DNA from 3 places in the Janthinobacterium sp. NKUCC08_JDC genome. Region 3 is predicted to be linked to each of the others. Evidence: predicted binding sites of a transcription regulator. Region 3 holds the regulator's gene; each other region holds the start of a gene.
The links. The regulator sigma-54, encoded in region 3, starts transcription at its own class of promoters, with help from an activator protein. The targets are predictions, from matches to a motif close to TGGCANGNAANCTGCTTT.

Region 1: a site for sigma-54 is predicted at 1,449-1,466, ahead of adh (aldehyde dehydrogenase). Genes of this name have one in related genera too.
Region 2: a site for sigma-54 is predicted at 1,243-1,260, ahead of KO538_RS25445 (beta-propeller fold lactonase family protein). Genes of this name have one in related genera too.

Annotation. Positions count from the first base shown of each region.
Region 1 covers NZ_JAHKQW010000028.1:3,725-6,999, forward strand. The annotation lists gene KO538_RS28735 (TonB-dependent receptor) at 1-139, opposite strand, end outside; gene KO538_RS28740 (beta-propeller fold lactonase family protein) at 344-1,300, shown strand; gene adh (aldehyde dehydrogenase) at 1,553-3,073, shown strand; gene KO538_RS28750 (DUF779 domain-containing protein) at 3,129-3,275, shown strand, end outside.
Region 2 covers NZ_JAHKQW010000016.1:6,941-10,215, forward strand. The annotation lists gene KO538_RS25440 (polysaccharide deacetylase family protein) at 1-230, opposite strand, end outside; gene KO538_RS25445 (beta-propeller fold lactonase family protein) at 245-1,216, opposite strand; gene KO538_RS25450 (FKBP-type peptidyl-prolyl cis-trans isomerase) at 1,414-1,770, shown strand; gene KO538_RS25455 (acyl-CoA-binding protein) at 1,970-2,224, shown strand; gene KO538_RS25460 (GNAT family N-acetyltransferase) at 2,271-2,741, shown strand; gene proX (glycine betaine/L-proline ABC transporter substrate-binding protein ProX) at 2,833-3,275, opposite strand, start outside.
Region 3 covers NZ_JAHKQW010000018.1:99,768-103,042, reverse strand. The annotation lists gene KO538_RS26950 (enoyl-CoA hydratase/isomerase family protein) at 1-801, opposite strand, end outside; gene hpf (ribosome hibernation-promoting factor, HPF/YfiA family) at 935-1,297, opposite strand; gene KO538_RS26940 (RNA polymerase factor sigma-54) at 1,367-2,845, opposite strand; gene lptB (LPS export ABC transporter ATP-binding protein) at 2,850-3,275, opposite strand, start outside.

The DNA.
Region 1 (3,275 bases), on a different contig from region 3:
TGCCGCTGACGACCACCGTATCCATCAGTTGCCCGTTGGCCGGGGCAGCTGCCTCGGCGGCAAAGACGTGAGGGGCGAGGGTAGCGCTGCCGGCGACAAACAGGCTGGCGATGGTGTTCAGGCGGAAACGGTGCTGCATGCGGATTCTCCAATGTGAATAAAAGCCTGCTTTGGTCGCGTGCGCGGCGCAGGTCTGCATCGTTGTATCAAGCAATATGCCTGCCATGTCTCCATTGGTGGGCTGAAATTATACGCGTGTCAGTGGCATGGCGTTTGCATACAGCAATGTTCAGATGCGCCGATGCCGCGCGCTTTTCCTGTGTTTTGCCATCGAAAGGTGATTATGCCCAACTTCTTCTCGCGCTTGCGCCAAGTGTGCTGGCTGCTGCCTGCGCTCGCCAGCAGCGCCCTCCAGGCTGCTCCATTTGCCTATGTTCCCAATGAAAAATCGGGCACCTTGAGCGTGATCGACACGGCGACCGACCAGGTCGTGCGCCAGATTGCAGCCGGCAAGCGTCCGCGCGGCATCGCCGCCGACCCCACCGGGCGGCAATTGTTTGTCACGGATGCGGCCAGCAGCGCCTTGCTGCTGATCGATAACGCTGGCGGCGCCCCCCTGCGCACGGTGGCGCTGGGCAAGTCGCCCGAAGGCGTCAGCGCTTCGCAAGACGGTCATTACGTGGCCGTGGCCGTCGAGGAAAACAATAGCGTGGCCTTGCTCGATGGGCAGACGGGCGTCTTGCTCGCCGATATCAAGGTGCATGGACGCAATCCGGAACATGCCGTTTTCAGCCCCGATGGGCGCTGGCTGCTGGTCAGCGCGGAAGAGGCTGAACAAGTCGATGTCATTGATGTGGTGCAACGCCGCCAGGTGGCGTCCATCGCCGTGGGATTGCGCCCGCGCGGCATCGGTTTCAGTCCGGACTCGGGCCGCGCCTACGTGGCGTGCGAACTGGTCAATGCCGTCTACGTCATCGACATGGCCGCGCGCAAGGCCATCGCCACCATTCCCGCTGGCAAGAATGCAAACGGCATCGTGGTCCATCCCAGCGGCAAGCAGGTGTATGTCTCGAACGGTATCGATGGCACGGTGATGGTGATCGACACGGCCAGCAACGAGGTCACGGCCACCATTCCCGTCGGCAAGCGCCCGTGGAACATGGCCATCACGCCCGATGGCGCCAAGCTGTACGTGGCCAATGGCCGTTCGAACAGCGTTTCCGTCATCGACACGGCCAGCGCGCGCAAGGTGGCCGATATTGCTGTAGGTGAATTGCCATGGGGCGTGGTGATTCGTTAATGGCACAGGAACAGGTGTTCCAGTCTGGTACACCTGTTCCATTGTGCAGCGGCTCAAGCCCGGGCATGCGCTGAAAAGCACACCGGTATTGACGCTAGGCCCTTGTAACAAGGGTAAAAGCGGCTAAGTTTGTAGTGGGATGCCGAGCTGGCACGGCATTTGCGGAAGACTCCGTGTACTCACCCCATCTGTACCAGGACGTTTGATTTTAATTACAGCAATTCCATTCTAATTAACCCGATAGAGGACGACATGAATCTCGCAGACATCAGCAAACTGGGCGTAGCCAATCCCTTCAAACAACGCTATGACAATTACATCCGCGGCAAATTCGTTGCCCCGGTAAAAGGTGAATACTTTCCTAACATCACACCGATCACGGGCTTGCCATTTTGCGAAATCGCCCGTTCCACGGCGGAAGATGTCGAGCTGGCCTTGGACGCCGCCCATGCCGCCAAGGATGCCTGGGGCAAGACATCGCCTGCCGAGCGCGCCAATATCCTGAACCGCATCGCCGACCGCATCGAACAGAACCTGAGCCTGATCGCCACGGCGGAAACCATCGACAATGGCAAGCCGATCCGCGAAACGATGAACGCCGACATCCCGCTGGCCATCGACCATTTCCGTTATTTCGCCGGCTGCATCCGCGCGCAAGAAGGTTCCGTCGCGCAAATCGATGCGGAAACCTATGCCTACCACTACCACGAGCCGCTCGGCGTCGTGGGCCAGATCATTCCATGGAATTTCCCGATTCTGATGGCTGTGTGGAAACTGGCGCCAGCCCTGGCCGCCGGCAATTGCGTCGTGCTCAAACCGGCCGAGCAGACACCGGCCTCCATCATGGTGTTGATCGAGCTGATCGGCGACCTGCTGCCGCCGGGCGTGCTGAACATCATCAATGGTTTCGGCCTGGAAGCGGGCAAGCCGCTGGCCTCGAGCAAGCGCATCGCCAAGATCGCCTTCACGGGCGAAACAGGCACGGGCCGCTTGATCATGGGCTACGCCGCGCAAAACCTGATTCCCGTCACCCTGGAGCTGGGCGGCAAGTCGCCGAACATCTTCTTTGAAGACGTGATGGACGCGGACGATGACTATTTCGACAAATGCCTGGAAGGTTTTGCCATGTTCGCGCTGAACCAGGGCGAAGTGTGCACCTGCCCATCGCGCGTGCTGATCCAGGAATCGATCTACGAGAAATTCATCGAACGTGCTCTGAAGCGCGTGGCCGCCATCAAGCAGGGCAACCCGCTCGACTCGTCCACCATGATCGGTGCGCAGGCGTCGCAGGAGCAGCTGGAAAAAATCCTGTCCTATCTCGACATCGGCCGCCAGGAAGGCGCCGAAGTGCTGGCTGGCGGCGAGCGCAACACGCAGGCGGGCGACTTGGAAGGCGGCTACTACGTGCGTCCGACCGTATTCAAGGGTAATAACAAGATGCGCATCTTCCAGGAAGAGATTTTTGGACCGGTCGTGTCCGTGACCACTTTCAAGGATGAGGCCGACGCGCTGGCGATTGCCAACGATACCTTGTACGGCCTGGGCGCCGGCCTGTGGACGCGCGACGGTTCGCGCGCCTTCCGCATGGGACGCGCCATCCAGGCGGGCCGCGTGTGGACCAATTGCTACCACCTGTATCCGGCCCACGCCGCGTTCGGCGGCTACAAGCAATCGGGTATCGGCCGCGAAAACCACAAGATGATGCTCGATCACTACCAGCAAACGAAGAACTTGCTGGTGAGCTATAGCCCGAAAGCGCTGGGCTTCTTCTAAACCGGTACACGCGCCGCGCCTGTCAATCCAGGCGCGGCGCGCAGAAAGGGATGCCATGAGTGCAGCAATTGCCCGGGTGGTCGCCACCGATGCGGCGCTGGAAATGATGGACAAGTTGCGCCAGCGTCACGGCCCGCTGATGTTTTTCCAGTCGGGCGGCTGCTGCGACGGCAGCGCGCCCATGTGCTATGCGCTGGGCGAG
Region 2 (3,275 bases), on a different contig from region 3:
AAGGTTGCCTTTACATGACGTTTGTTCAGCACGTCAGCGATCAGTTGCGCTTGCGACTGGCTGCCTGTGTCGAATGTCATATAGATCGTGCCCTTGCAGGCGGCCGGGGCAGAAGATGCGGCTGGGGCCGGTGCTGCTGGTGCAGGTGCGGCGGCATGCGCGGGGGACAGCATGGCGCTGGCGCACAGCAGCATGGCGAACACGCGGCCCGCAGGAATCAGGTGTTTCATCATCACACCCGCCATCACATGCGCGGCGAGTGGGTGGCGAAATACACGCCATGGGGCGAGCGGCCTACCGGTATGGTCTTGATGACCTTGCGCGTGGTCAGGTCGATCACGGCCACTTTCTTGATCCAGCGCAGGGTCACCCACATCGTCTTGCCATCGGGCGTGATTTCCATGCAGTCCGGACCGCCCGGCACATTGATGGTGCCCACGTTTTCCAGGGTTTGCTGGTCGATGATGTTGATGGTGTTCGATACGCGGTTCGAGACGAACGTCATGCGGTTGTCGCCGAGCGCACGGAAATTATGCGTGCCGGCGCCCGCCTTGATGCGCTTGACGGTCTTTTGCGTGCGCCAGTCGATCACTTCCACGTAATCGCTGCCCATGATGCCGACGAGCAAATGCTTGCCATCGGGCGTCATCGTGATACCGGCCGGCGCGGGGCCGACAGGCATGGTCCATTTGACGGTTTGCGTGGCCAGGTCGATGGCGCTGACCTGGTTGCTGCCCTGCTGCGTGATGAAGGCCATGGTGCTGTCGGCCGTGAACGCCATGTGGCTGGGCAGCTTCGGCAGCGGGATGCGCTTGGCCAGGGTCAGGTTCTTGCCGTCGTAGCGGTACAGGTCGATGCGGTCCAGGCGCAGCGAATTCGAAATGAACCATTTCTGGTCTGGCGAAAAGCCGATCTGGTAAGGATCGAGGATGTTGCTGATGCGGCGCTGGATCTGGCCCGAGACAGGATCGAGGAAAATCAGCTCGTTGCCGACGGAACTGGCGACGATCAGCGACTTGCCGTCCGGCGTCTCCATCAAATGGTGCGGTTCCTTGCCGACGGCAAAGGTAGACAGGGGAGCATAGGTTTTCTGGTCCAGCAGTTGCACCGTAGCATCACGGGAATTGAGCACCACCACCACTTCGGCTTGCGCCGTCGATATTGCGGAAACCAGGCACAGCGAGGAAAAAACAAGGCGGCGTAGACTGCGGAACATGGAAGAAATCACTGTTAAATACAAAACATGCATTTTACGTGGAACACTGTATTTATTGTGTGAAATCCCCCCTTAAATACAACCGGCAGCCACACATCGGCGTAATTTCCGGTTTTCGCTTGCGCCGGGCCTGGAATGGCGCTTTGCAACTCATTGCTCTACAATCTGAAGCTTTCATCGCCTACACAAGGATTATCATGACCACCACCACTACCGCTTCCGGCCTGCAATACATCGATACCGTCGTTGGCGAAGGCGCTGAAGCGCAAGCCGGCAACAATGTTGTCGTGCATTACACGGGCTGGCTGCAAAACGACGACGGCAGCGCCGGTTCGAAATTTGACTCGAGCAAGGACCGCAACGATCCATTCGAATTCCCGCTGGGCGCAGGCCGCGTCATCCAGGGCTGGGACGAAGGCGTGCAAGGCATGAAAGTGGGCGGCAAGCGCCAGCTGATCATCCCTGCGGCACTGGGCTATGGCGCACGCGGCGCCGGCGGCGTGATTCCACCGAACGCCACCCTGATTTTCGACGTCGAACTGCTGGGCGTATAAGAAGCTGAAGGCTGCGTTCCAAGGACCGTGCCAGACGCCGCCACTGATCACTCAGCGGCGGCGTTTTTGTTTTGAGGGTGTCCTCTAATGCACGGCGCGCTTTTTTCACTATGATGTCAGGCACTGCAGCACGCACGGTGGCCACTCCGCCGGGCCTGCCGCACTTTTCCAGCGATTCCATCAGCACACAGGAGCCATCATGAGTTTACAAGAGCAATTCGAACAAGCGCAGCTCGATTCCAAGACCCTGTCCGAGCGTCCGGACAATATGACCTTGTTGAAAATCTACGCCTTGTTCAAGCAAGCGTCGAGCGGCGACGCCACGGGCGAGCGTCCTGGCATGACCGACTTCGTCAACCGTGCCAAGTTCGACGCCTGGGCGGCCCTGGCCGGCACCTCGAAGGAAGATGCGCAGCAACAATACATCGACCTGATCGAAGACTTGAAGGACTGATCGTCCCTCCCTGCCCCGGCGCCTGCCGGGGCAGTATAATTTCTGCATGACACCATCACCGAATTCCCTGGTTTCCCTGGCCCATGCCGCCGACCTGCCCCGCTTGTTCGACGTCTGGCACCTGTCCGTACGCGCCACCCACGATTTCCTTGCCGATAGCGATATCGCCTTCCTGATACCCTTCGTCCGCGAAGAGCTGGCCAGAGTGACGGCCGAACGCCTGCTGCACGTGCTGCGCGCCGATGACGGCGTCGCCTATGCCTTCCTGTGCGTCGAGCACGCCAAGATCGAGATGCTGTTCGTACATCCCGACCAGCGCGGCAGCGGCGCCGGCCGCGCGCTCGTGCGGCACGCCATCGCGGCCTTGGGCGCCACGGCCGTCGATGTCAACGAACACAACACGCAAGCGCATGGCTTTTACCTCCACCAGGGCTTTATCGGGGAAAGCCGCTCCGAACGCGACCCGTTCGGCAAGCCTTTCCCCATTTTGCACCTGAAACTGGCCGAAAACGGCTAAAAACTCACCAAAAACCACCAAAACAGGCCGTTAACGCAAAAGTGGCTACCAAAATGGTAGCCACTTTTTCATGGTGAAACGGCGCTAGAACTTACTTTTTCGCCGCCGCCAGCGCTTGCGCGATCCAGCCGTCAAACTTTTGCTGGTGGAACTTGATCCAGCCAGCCGTATGGCGCGCGATATCGGCTTGCGTGTTTTCGCCGCGGCGCATGCGCTCGTTCTGCGCATTGATGTCGGCAACGGGCAGCTGCATCACTTCGAACAGCTTGGCTGCTGCCGGGTTTTTCTCGGCCCAGGCCTTGTTGGACACGATGCGCGCCGTGTTGACGGCAAAGCCGTAGTCGCTGCCATTGTCCAGACGCGTGTTCACTTTCTCCGGATTGGCCGAGAATGGCACTTTCAGCCAGACCACGTCCTTGCCAGGCACCAGCACGCCGCTGACCCAGTACGGCGTCCACGTGTAGTACAAAATCGGCTCGCCGCGTTTGTAGCGGCCCAGGGTGTCGGCGATCAGGGCCGCATAGCTGCCCTGCA
Region 3 (3,275 bases):
CGCCAGCGCCTTGCTGGCGAACGCGCTGTCGTCCTGCGCCAGCGAGGCCATGATGGCCGCCACGGAGCCGGCGCCGAAGTGACGGTCCAGCGCCACGCGCGCCGCCGCCAGCGAGGCGATACCCGCCTCGGCCTGGAACGGCGCCGCCAGCGCCTTGATGGCAACCGGCAAGGCCTCGCCCGGCGTCGACTCGAACAGGGCCAGCAGCGCCCCCATCTGCGCCTCGGGCAGGTAGACATCGGCCAGGTCCGTGTACAGGGCGTCGGCCGCGTTGATCGTCAAGCCCGTCAAGCCCAGGTACAGGCCCAGCTGGCCGGCCAGGCGGGACAGGAAATAACTGCCGCCCACATCCGGGAACAAGCCAATATTAACTTCCGGCATGGCCATGCGCGTGCGGCCCGTGACGATGCGCAGGCGGTTGCCGGGTCCGGCTTGCGCCACGCCCATGCCGCCGCCCATCACCACGCCATCCATCACGGCGATATACGGTTTCGGATAGAAATGGATCACATGATTTAACGCGTATTCTTCCGTAAAGAAATCTTCCAGCAAGGCGCTGCCGCCTTGCGGCGTGGCCAGGCCCGCATCGTAGAAGAAACGGATGTCGCCGCCGGCGCACAGTGCTTTCTCGCTGCTCGAGCGGATCACGACGGCGTCCACCTGCGGATCGTCGCGCCAGGCCAGCAGGGCAGCGCTCAGGGCGCGCACCATCTCCAGCGACAGGGAATTCAAGGCTTTCGGACGGTCGAGCACGATGTGCCCCGTGCGGTTGCGGATGGAGGTCTGGACGAAGTCGCTCATGGCAGGCGTGAAAAAAGTAAAAGTACAAACATTCTAGCGCCTGCGCGGGGAACATTGCGTTCAAAAGGTCCAGGCGCAAAAAAGGGCGCAATGTGCGCCCTTAGTTGATCACAACTGCTGAAAGCGGGTGGCCTTAAACGGCGACGACGGCGTCTTCCTCGGAGTTGTCTGGCAGATGCTTGATCGCCTCTTTACCGTGCCCTTGCACTTTGGTTTTGTATTTCATCACTTGCCTATCGAGCTTGTCGATCAGGGCATCGATCGCGGCATACAGGTCTTGTGCCAGGCTTTCCACATAGACGGTTTTGCCACTTAAACGCAGGTTGACTTCGGCCTTTTGACGTTTTTCTTTCTCTTTGAGGTTATCCACGGTCAGAATCACGGCGATATCGATAACTTGATCGAAATGACGTTTCACGCGTTCCAGCTTCGTTTGTACGTATTCACGGATGGCTGGTGTCACTTCGAGATGATGTCCGCTGATGGTGAGATTCATACACACTCCTAAAGATGATCGGGTTCGTGCGGTCCATCCTATCCGGCCCGCAGAGGAACCGAAAAAAACTTACAAACACTTACGCAGGCTCACTGGCGGAATTTTCAACGCTTCCCGGTATTTGGCAACAGTACGTCGCGCAATCACCATGCCTTGTTCCCCCAGCATGTCCGCAATCTTACTGTCGGATAAAGGATTTTTAGGGTCTTCTGCTCCTGTCAGTTGCACGATCAATGCCCGTATCGCCGTCGATGACGCTTCGCCCCCCGCTTCGGTGGCGACGTGGCTACCAAAGAAATATTTCAACTCGAACATGCCGTGCGGGGTCAGCATGTACTTTTGAGTTGTTACCCGCGAGATAGTACTCTCGTGTAAACCCAGTGTATCAGCTATTTCACGGAGCACAAGGGGGCGCATGGCAACGGCCCCATGCGAGAAAAAGTTCTTTTGTCTTTCTACTATCGCCTGTGCCACGCGCAAAATCGTGTCGAAACGCTGGCGCATATTCTTGATCAGCCACTTGGCTTCCTGCAACTGTGCGCCCATGGCGCCCTCGCCCTTGCCCTGCTTGAGCAGGTTGGCGTACATGGCGTTGACGCGCAGGCGCGGCATGACGTCGTTGTTCAGGGTCACTTGCCAGCCATTGCGCGCGCGCTTGACGACGACGTCGGGCACCACGTAATCGGACACGTCCGAGGCGAACACGGCACCCGGATGCGGATTGCACTGGCGAATCACCGTCTGTGCTTCGCGCAAGTCTTCATCGTCGCAATCGAGGGCTTTTTTCAGCTTGTTGAAATCGCGCTGGGCAAACCAGGCCAGGTGCTTTTCCACGATGACGAGCGCCATGCGCCGCGTCACCATGGCGATGTGCGGCAAGCGCTTGATCTGCAGCGCCAGGCATTCGGACGCATTGCGCGCGCCCACGCCGGGCGGATCGAAACTTTGCAGCAGCGACAAGGCCGTGCGCATCTCGTCGGCGTCGATTTCCAGCTCTTCCGGCAGGCGCGCCAGGATGTCGTCGAGCGACTCTTCCAGGTAGCCATTGTCGTCGAGCGCGTCGATGATCAGCTCGACCAGCGCGCGGTCGCGCAATTCAAGCACCGTCACGCGCATCTGCTCCATCAGGTGTTCGCGCAGGGTGCAGTGATGGGCCTCGAGTTGCGGGCGGGAATCTTCGTCGTCGGGCGCCTTGCCCCGGCTCGCCTCGCTCCAGTCACTGTCGCCGCCGTCCGCGGCGGCCGGGCCCTCGCCCGCCTCGCCGTCAAAGGTTTCCGCTTCGGCAGGCGCGGCAGGCGCCTCCTGGCCTGGCGCCTGGGGCGGCGCTTCGGCCGGCGCCGCCGTGGAACTCAAGGCCCCGTCCGACAGCAGGCGCAGCGAACGGTCGAGCGGATCGTCGAGGCGCTCGAGCAAGGGATTGTCCGTCAGCAGTTGCTCGAGTTCCTGGTGCAATTCCAGGGTCGACAATTGCAACAGGCGTATCGATTGCTGCAACTGCGGCGTCAGTGCCAGGTGCTGCGAAGTGCGCAGCTGCAATGATTGTTTCATTGGCTTACATGCGGAAGTGTTCGCCCAGATAGACCCGGCGTACCGACTCGTTCGCGATGATGTCGTCGGGGCGTCCCGACGCCAGTACCGAGCCCTGGTTGATGATGTAGGCACGGTCGCAAATACCCAGCGTCTCGCGCACATTATGATCGGTGATCAGCACGCCGATATTGCGCTCCTTCAAGAAGCGCACGATGCGCTGAATCTCGATCACGGCGATCGGATCGACGCCGGCGAACGGCTCGTCGAGCAGCACGAAACGGGGATCCGTGGCCAGCGCGCGGGCGATTTCCACGCGGCGGCGCTCGCCGCCCGACAGGGACAGGGCCTGGTTCTCGCGCAGCTTTTCAATCTGCAAATCGGCCAGCAGTTTATCCAGGCGCTCCTCGATCTCGGCCTTCTTCAGGGGACGGCCTTCGACGGTCTGGAT